DNA from 4 places in the Streptomyces sp. ITFR-6 genome. Region 2 is predicted to be linked to each of the others. Evidence: riboswitches for the same ligand, from Rfam matches in the RefSeq annotation. Region 2 holds a riboswitch; each other region holds the start of a gene.
What was found. Region 2 has a riboswitch for cyclic di-AMP ahead of RLT59_RS23595 (transglycosylase family protein). Riboswitches for the same ligand answer to the same signal wherever they lie in the genome.

Region 1 (2,169 bases), 2.5 Mb from region 2:
GACGGCCAGCACGCCACGAACGGGACGCGGCGCGCGCTGCGCCAGGGGTTCCTGACCAACGCGCTGAACCCCAAGGCGCCGGTGCTCTTCCTCAGCCTGCTTCCGCAGTTCGTCCCGCCCGGGGCCGCCCCGCTGCCGCGGACGCTGCTGCTCGCCGCGATCGTCGTGCTGCTCGCGCTGATCTGGTTCCCGGCCGTGGCGCTCCTGGTGGACCGGCTGGGCCGGTGGCTGCGCCGGCCGCGCACCGCCCGCGCGATCGAGGGCGGCAGCGGCGCGGCGCTCACCGTACTGGGGGCGGTACTGGTGACCGGCACCCTGCCGCACTGACGCGGGGTGCGCGCCGACGGCGGGGCGGTGGCGTCAGCTGACCCGGCCGTAGTAGACGCTCTTCGTCCAGATCTTCTCCAGCCGCACCACGGCACCGGTCTTCGGCGAGTGCCAGATCTTGCCGCTGCCCGCGTAGATGCCCACGTGGAAGACGCTGCGGCCGGAGTGGAAGAAGACCAGATCGCCGCGCTGCCGCTTCGAGGCCGAGATGTGGCGGGTCTTGTTGTACTGCTGCTGGGCCGTGCGCGGGAGCTTCTTGCCCGCCTTCTTGAACGAATACAGCGTCAGACCCGAACAATCGAAGCGGCTGGGGCCGGTGGCGCCCCACCGGTACGGCGATCCCTTCTTCGACGCGGCGATGTTGAGCGCCTTCATCGAATGAGTCGCGGCCTGGGCGTCGGTCACGGCGCCGGGGACGAACAGCGAGCCGCCGACTGCGGCGAGAGTCAGAGCCGAGGCCGTCGTGGCTCGGGCGAGGAGAGACGGGACATGAACCTGCGCAGTCATGCGCAACCCTTCGTCAGCCGCCTGTGAAGGATGACCTGTCGGGTTCGGGCTGGCGAAGTCGCCCGGCCGCACGTGGCGGCTTCACCCCGAGGGACGACCGGATCTCCGGTCGGCCCGTTGTGCTCGGGTCCTCCACTCCTGCCGATCCACTCCTGTCGACCAGGCATCCGGACAGCGGCAGGACTCGGCGTCCGCCCGGACCGCCCCGCCGCGGTGGCGGGGGCTTGTCGTCCCAGGGATCTTGACTCACCGAACGCCGGATTTCCGAGGTGAAACGGTGATATGTGAGGCTCATCACGACTGACCCGTTCGGGTGGACGGGGGGCCTTGAGGGGAGTTTCCGCACCTCCGCTTCCGGTGCCGCATCAGGGACGGAACGGGAGATTTCACCCATGACCCACTTCGAAAGCGCAAGTTGGCCTGTCCCTCCTGCGAGGTAACACCTACGCCGAACGAGCGAGATAATTCGGTCCGCCCGTCGGGCGTGTCGGCGCAAGGGAGTTGATCAACTCGGCGGGTCGGGTGGCACGGTGAGCCGCCCGGCGCGGCGTTCCCCGTCCAGCACCCGTAACGCTCGCGTCAACGTGGCGGAGTGGACCCGGCTTTCACCCCGCTCGTGCATCAACGCGAGCGCGTCCCGCAGTGCCGCGGCGTGCGAGGCGAGCGCCTGTGCGGCGCGCAGGGCCCGGTAGGTGTCGTCGGCGCGGGCCGGGTTGATCCGGCCCAGCTGGTCGACGACTTCCAGGTAGCGGTCGATGAACTCGCCCTCGGCGCGGGTCAGGGCGGGCAGCGGCGGGAACTCGGGTGGCCGCATCGCGGGTTCACCCCGCGGCGGGCGGCAGCAGTGCGGGCCCGCGGTTCTGCACGATGTGGTCGATCAACCCGTAGGCCTTGGCGCCCTCGGCGTCGAGGATGAGGTCGCGCTCGGTGTCCTCGGTGATCTTCTCGGCGGAGCGGCTGGTGTGACGGGCCAGTATGCCCGTCAGCGTCTCGCGCATCCTGGCCAGTTCCCGGGCCTCGATCTCCAAATCGGACGGCTGTCCCCGCACCGGCTCCGGGAGTTCGGGCTGCTGCAGCACGACCCGTGCGCCGGGCAGCGCGTGCCGTCGGCCGGGAGCTCCCGCGGCCAGCAGGACGGCCGCGCCGGCGCCGGCCTGGCCGAGACAGAACGTCTCCACCTCGCAGGTGAGGAAGGACATCGTGTCGTACACCGCCGTCACGGCTCCGAACGAGCCGCCGGGGGAGTTGATGTAGAGCTGGATGGGCCGGTCGGGTGCGTCGTGCTCCAGGTACATGAACTGCGCGACCAGGTCGTTGGCCGCGACGTCGTCGACC
Region 2 (2,169 bases):
AAGCACCGGTGGAGGCTCCGGACGGAACGGCAGCACGGCCCGTGCTGCCGTCGTCGAGGCCAACCTCGACCTCGACCGTGGGGTTGCCCCGGGAGTCGAGGATTTCCCGGGCTACGACGACGTCGATGGACGGCACGAGGCATCTCCTTCTGGGATATGACGCTGGTTGTGCAGGGTCGCTTTGGCCTTGCGACAAGAGCCTAACCGGCCCGGCCGTCTCAGTCGGCCGCCCGCCCGTCCCCTGGGACGAAAAAGGACCCAAGAGCAGTCATAGCGGGATGAAAGACCAGAAATTTACTGACCGGTAACTACAACAGTTGAACAGTCGGTACGCCGGACCGCCCGTCCGCCGGACCGGCGGCCGACAGGCCCCGGCCCGGCACGCGTGGGGGAAGACGCGAACCGGGCCGGGGAGTGCGGCGAGGAAAGTGGGCGCCGTACTACTTCGCCAGGTGGAGCTGCTGACCCGGGAAGATCATGTCGGCGTCCTCGACGATGTCCTTGTTGAGCTTGAACAGCTGCTGCCAGCCGCCCTTGACCTTGTGGTCGGCCGCGATCTTGCTCAGCGAGTCGCCGGTGACGACCTTGTACTCGCCGTCACCCTTCTCGACCTTCTCGCCGGTCGGGGTGGTCACGGTCTTCTTCTGCCCGGCCCCGGGGGCGGTCGAGCGGTCCGAGCGGTTGGTGGCCGGAGCCTCGGTGCGCTCGGCCTTCTTCGGCTCGGCCTGCTGCGCCGGAGCGGACTCCCGCTTGGGAGCGGTCTCCGCCTTGGGGGCGCTGGAGCCGGTGTCGACGCCCGGGTCGACACCGTCGTTGCTCAGGTTGCCGGCACCGGCGCAGGACCAGGCGCCCGGTCCCTGCATGTCGAGGAGCTTCTCGGCGACCGCGATCTGCTGGGCCTTGGTGGCCAGGTCGGCGCGGGCCGCGTACTGGGTACCACCGGCGGCGGCCCAGCTGGACTGCGAGAACTGCAGACCGCCGTAGTAGCCGTTGCCGGTGTTGATGGACCAGTTGCCGCCGGACTCGCACTGGGCGACCGCGTCCCACGTGGAGACGGAGGCGGCGGAGGCGCCGGTGGCACCCATCAGGGGCACGGCGATGGCGGCACCGGTCACACCGGCGAGCGTGGCGATACGGACGGCCTTGGACGGGCGGCGGTGCTTGTTGCCCTTGCTGTTGAGCAGCATCGAGACTTCTCCTCACCGACGCCTGCGAGGTGAGCTGTCGGGTTCGGGCCAAGTGAGTTGCCCGGTCGCACGTCCTAGCGCACGACTTAACCCCAAGCCGTTCCCGATGCGTCGTGTTCGACGACCGGGCCCGGCGCTTACCTGGGTCCCCCGCTCCTGCCTACGGCGCTTTACGCGTCTGTTCCCTTCGACCGACGGCAGGATTCGGCGTGACGATCGACGGGGCCCGCGGTGCGAGCGGTTCTGACCGTAAACACACCGAACCCCTACATTCAAAGAAGGACATACCGGATAAACAGTCCTTATTTGCATCTGATTAACGTCTATTTACGCAGGTCGGAACGGATGTGGGGGGACCTCCCGGACAAGACACGCGAGTTCATGCGAAGAGACCCATGTCTCACTTATTCAAAAGTGGGACATAGGCCTCTTAAGTACCCCAGGATCGAGGCATCTTCAGCTGTTGATCAGACCGTCTCCACGCTCGCTTCCGCGCCCGCTTCCACGATCGACCCGGCGTCAGGTCTCAGCCGGTCTTCACGCCGAGATCGAGGTGCTGGCCGGGGAGGATGAGGTCCGGGTCGGAGCCGACGGCCGCCTTGTTGGCCTCGTACAGCCCGGTCCAGCCGCCGGGCAGCTTCTGCGCGTCGGCGATGGCCCAGAGGTTGTCGCCGGGCCGGACGGTGTACGTGCCGTCGGCGGCCGGCGCGCCCGTGCCGCGTCCGTCCGCGTCCCCCCGCGAGGCGTGCCGCCCCGCGTCCCGGCCGTCACCGGTCCGCTCCGGGGCCGGCGCTCCGCGGTGCTTGCCGCCCGCCTCCGCGGCCGGGGAGGACCCGTCCCGGCCACCGGAGGGGTCACCCGCGCCGGAGGAGCCGGACGCCGGGGGCGTGGCGTCCGGGGAGGACGAGGCGTCCGCCTTCCGGTCCTTGCCGGCCGGGCCGGACGTGGCGTCGTCCGACGGGGCCTTCGTGGCGTCCTCGGC
Region 3 (2,169 bases), 2.1 Mb from region 2:
TCGAGATCGCGGCAGACCAGGGCCATCAGCCGCTTGGAGTCCGCCGCGTCGTAGATCGAGAACGAGGAGGTGAAGCCGAGCTTCTTCGACTCGCGGCGCAGGATCCGGACGCAGGCGCTGTGGAAGGTCATGACCCACATGGCGTTGGCGCGGGGGCCGACGAGCTGCTCGACGCGCTCCTTCATCTCGCCGGCGGCCTTGTTGGTGAAGGTGATCGCCAGGATCTGGCCGGGGTGCACCCCGCGCTCGGCCAGCAGGTGGGCGATGCGGTGCGTCAGCACCCGGGTCTTGCCCGAACCGGCCCCGGCGACGATGAGCAGCGGGGAGCCCGCGTACACGACGGCGGCACGCTGCTCGGTGTTCAGCCCGTCGAGCAGCGCGGCGGCGTCGATGACCGGGCGGTGGGCCCCGTCGCGGTAGTACGCGTCGCGGGGCGGCGGGGGCCCGTCGAACACGCCTCCGAAGAGGTCCTCCGGCACCGCTTCGGGTGCGGAGTCCTCGGGGGGCGGCGGGGGCCCGTCCTCCGCGTGCTGGAGGCCGGCCAGGAAACTGTCGTCAAAGAGGCTGCTCATCGCTGTCCGAGTCTAGGCGGCCCTACTGACACCCCGGGCCCGCATGGCAGAACCCGTACCTCCGGAGCCACACACGGCGATGTCCGGAGCACCCTGCGTAGGGAAAGGGCGGGCCGCGCCCGGCCGTGCGGCGCGGGTTCCGCAAGGTCACGAAAATGTATCGGGCATATCGAACATCAACCTTCACAGCGACACCATGAGTTGGCTAGCGTGCTCGTTCGGACGGCCGTACCCCCAGAGGCGAACCACGCCGAGCGGGCGTCCACGCCGAATCCGGGCCGCCCGTACGGGGTCCGGAACCGGGGACCCACACGCAGCACCGGGGTGAATCGGTCCGCAACCCCCCACCAGGACCGTAGGGCAGCCTTCCGTTCCGCCCGAACCCGACAGCTAACCCGGTAGGCGGTCCACGGAAGGAAATGCCGGTCTTGGCATCGCATCGGAAACCGCGCCTCCGGGTGCGCAGCACCACCCCCGCCATCGGGTTCACGACGGCGGCTCTGGCCTCCGTGACCCTGCTGTCCACGCAGAGCGCGCTGGCGGCCCCGGCCCCGAAGCCCAGCATCGAGGACGTCCAGAAGAAGGTCGACGACCTCTACCGGCAGGCGGGCACCGCGACCCAGCACTACGACGAGGCGAAAGAGGCGTCCGCCGCGCAGCGCGCCAAGGTGGACGGGCTGCTGGACGACATCGCCAAGCGCGCCGACAAGCTGAACGACGCCCGCCGCACGCTCGGGAACTACGCGGCCGCCCAGTACCGCGACGGCGCGCTCGCGCCGACCGCCACCTTCTTCCTGGCCAACGACCCGCAGTCGTTCTTCGACCAGACCCACCTGATGAACCGGATGGCCGCCAACCAGCAGCAGGCCGTCACGGACTTCCGTACGAAGCAGGCGGAGGCGTCGAAGAAGCGGGCGGAGGCGGTGACGAGCCTGGAGACGCTCACCGCGTCGCAGACCAAGCTGCGCACCAGCAAGCAGAACGTGCAGAACAAGCTGACCGAGGCGCGCACGCTGCTGTCGAAGCTGACCGCGCAGGAGAAGGCGCGGCTGGCCGAGCTGGAGGAGAAGAAGAAGGCCGAGGCCGCGCGCAAGGCCAAGGAGCTGGCGAAGAAGCAGGCGGCCGCCAAGGCGGAGGCCGACCGCAAGGCCAAGGAGGCCGGCGGCAGCGGCACGGGCTCCGGTACGGGCACGGGTTCGGACACCGGTTCCGGCACCGGTTCCGGCACGGGCACCGGTTCCGGTTCGGACAGCAGCGCGACGACGAAGGCCGAGAAGGTCCTCGCGTTCGCCAGGGCCCAGATCGGCAAGCCGTACGTCTGGGGGGCGACCGGCCCGTCCTCGTACGACTGCTCGGGGCTGACCCAGGCGGCCTGGAAGGCCGCGGGCGTCACCATTCCCCGGACCACCTGGGACCAGGTGAACGTCGGCACCCGGATCGCCACGGAGGACCTTCAGCCCGGGGACCTGGTCTTCTTCTACAACGACATCAGCCACGTCGGGATCTACAAGGGCGACGGCATGATGATCCACGCGCCGAAGCCGGGGGCCAATGTGCGCGAGGAGTCGATCTACTACATGCCGATCTACGGGAGCGT
Region 4 (2,169 bases), 4.4 Mb from region 2:
GGTTGACGGGTGGTGAGATAGACCACCCGGTCAGGTTTTGGTAAAGGGGGAATAAGGACGGTCACCGCAAAGCAGAGGGACGGTGCGCCGCCGCGCACCGTCCCTCTGTATCGCTCCGGTCCGTCACCGGACCGCTGCTGTCTGGATCAGACGTTGATCCCGTGCGACGCCAGGTAGGCGATCGGGTCGATGTCGGAGCCGTACGCCGGGCCGGTGCGGACCTCGAAGTGGAGGTGCGGGCCGGTGGCGTTGCCGGTGGCGCCGGAGAGGCCGACCTGCTGGCCCGCGGTCACGGTCTGGCCCGCCGAGACGGAGAGCGAGGACATGTGGCCGTACTGCGAGTAGTGGCCGTCGGCGTGCTTGATGACGACCTCGTTGCCGTACGCGCCGCCCCAGCCCGCGGTGACGACGGTGCCGGAGGTGATCGCCTTCACGCTGGTGCCGCTGGCGACGGGGAAGTCGATGCCGGTGTGGCTGCCGCTGGACCAGCTGGCGCCGGAGGCGCGGTAGGCGGTGGTGTGGTTACCGGGGACCGGGTGGACGTAGCCGGAGGCGCTGCCCTGGTCAGACGACGACGTGTTGGACGCCTGGGTGTCGGAGGAGGACGTGGTGCCGGAGGACGCGGGGGCCTTCGACTCGGTCTTGGCCGGGGCCTTCGAGGGGGCATCCGACGGGGTGGAGTCGCCCGTGGAGGTGTGCGAGCCGGTGGCCGGGGCGTGGCCCCAGGCCTTGCCGCCGAGAGTCAGCTTCATGCCCGGGAAGATCAGGCTCGGGTTGTCGCCGACGAGCTCGCGGTTGTCCTGGTACAGCTTCTCCCAGCCGCCCTTGACGTTGTGCTCGGCGGCGATCTTCGACAGGTAGTCGCCGGAGACCACGGAGTACGTCTTGGTGCCGGACTGCTTGTCCGCGACCGGCTTGGCCGGGGTGGCGTGCGTGGCGGCGGCCGACTTCGCGGTGGCGGGAGCGGCCTGCTCCGCGGCGTTGGCACCGGTGGCGCCGAGCAGCGGAAGCGCGATGACGGCTCCGCCGGCGCTCGCGACGACGACGCCGCGGGCGATGGTGCTGGACTTGGGACGGCGGTGCTTACCCGGGATGGGCATGAAGAATTTCCTCTCCGGCGCCTACGAGGTGAGCTGTCGGGTTCGGGCTGGAGATGCCCGGCCGCGCCTGGCGCGACTTCACCCCGAGCCGGCCGGATCACTCCGGTCGGCGGCTTACCTGGGTCCCCCGCTCCTGCCACACGGTGAGTGGGTGCGGAATTCCGGACGGCGGCAGGATTAGGCGTTCCATCCGGATTGACATGGAACGTAAGCGAGCCGGGACGGCGGAAACAAGCCACGGGTTCCGCACCGGATTCCGCACCGGGAATTCGGCGCGGAATTCCGGTCACACTCCGTGGATTATGGATCTTGGCATTCCGCTTGGCGTACGGATTACCCGACCGGCGCACCGCCACACACCGTCACGGATATGATCCCGCTCACGAGAGGGTGACCATCTCCCGCATAAGCAGGGCATGTTCGACTAAAAGCCCTAATACGGACATGTCACGCGCATCGTCCACCCCGGCACCCCGCGGCGGGCCGGGACAAGAGGGAGAACCGCGGCTGTCGCCGGGGTGATTGTCCGAGTATCCGATGTCGTATCGTCACGGGAGTGGACCCGTCGGCGACACGCGTCGGCGGCAGAGCCCCCAGGAGTGACCGTGACGCAGCAGTTGCCGCAGACCCCGTCGACGGCACCCGAGCTGGCGGGGGTGCGTAACTTCCGCGACGTGGGCGGACTGCCGACGTCGGACGGCCGCCGGGTGCGGTACGGGCGGCTCTACCGCAGCGGTCACCTCGCGGGCGCCACGCCCGAGGACGCGGCGTTCCTCGGCGGCCTCGGCCTGCACACCGTCTTCGACTTCCGCAACGCCGCCGACCTCAAGCTGGACGGACCCGACGTCGAGCTGCCCGGCGTACGCAATGTGAACATCCCGCTCACCGACCCGGCAGACGGCAGCGAGTTCTGGCGGATGGTGCGCGACGGCGAGATGGACGAGCTGCGCGGAATCCTCGGCGGCAGCAAGGGCACCGACCGCATGGTCGCCTCCTACCGCTCGATCATCCTGGACCGCACCGCCGAGCACAGCCGGGTACTGCACGCCCTGGCCGAGGACAGCGTCCC

Region 1: another riboswitch for cyclic di-AMP. It lies ahead of RLT59_RS34910 (C40 family peptidase); the one in region 2 lies ahead of RLT59_RS23595 (transglycosylase family protein).
Region 3: another riboswitch for cyclic di-AMP. It lies ahead of RLT59_RS13825 (C40 family peptidase); the one in region 2 lies ahead of RLT59_RS23595 (transglycosylase family protein).
Region 4: another riboswitch for cyclic di-AMP. It lies ahead of RLT59_RS03380 (M23 family metallopeptidase); the one in region 2 lies ahead of RLT59_RS23595 (transglycosylase family protein).

What each region holds. Positions count from the first base shown of each region.
Region 1 covers NZ_CP134612.1:7,695,381-7,697,549, forward strand. Annotated here, with positions in the region: gene RLT59_RS34905 (LysE family translocator) at 1-327, shown strand, start outside; gene RLT59_RS34910 (C40 family peptidase) at 361-834, opposite strand; cyclic di-AMP (ydaO/yuaA leader) riboswitch at 838-1,010, opposite strand; gene RLT59_RS34915 (hypothetical protein) at 1,340-1,648, opposite strand; gene RLT59_RS34920 (ATP-dependent Clp protease proteolytic subunit) at 1,656-2,169, opposite strand, start outside.
Region 2 covers NZ_CP134612.1:5,184,111-5,186,279, reverse strand. Annotated here, with positions in the region: gene eno (phosphopyruvate hydratase) at 1-136, opposite strand, end outside; gene RLT59_RS23595 (transglycosylase family protein) at 441-1,187, opposite strand; cyclic di-AMP (ydaO/yuaA leader) riboswitch at 1,192-1,365, opposite strand; gene RLT59_RS23590 (transglycosylase family protein) at 1,714-2,169, opposite strand, start outside.
Region 3 covers NZ_CP134612.1:3,111,752-3,113,920, forward strand. Annotated here, with positions in the region: gene pcrA (DNA helicase PcrA) at 1-572, opposite strand, end outside; cyclic di-AMP (ydaO/yuaA leader) riboswitch at 828-993, shown strand; gene RLT59_RS13825 (C40 family peptidase) at 992-2,169, shown strand, end outside.
Region 4 covers NZ_CP134612.1:780,494-782,662, forward strand. Annotated here, with positions in the region: gene RLT59_RS03380 (M23 family metallopeptidase) at 147-1,100, opposite strand; cyclic di-AMP (ydaO/yuaA leader) riboswitch at 1,104-1,294, opposite strand; gene RLT59_RS03385 (tyrosine-protein phosphatase) at 1,706-2,169, shown strand, end outside.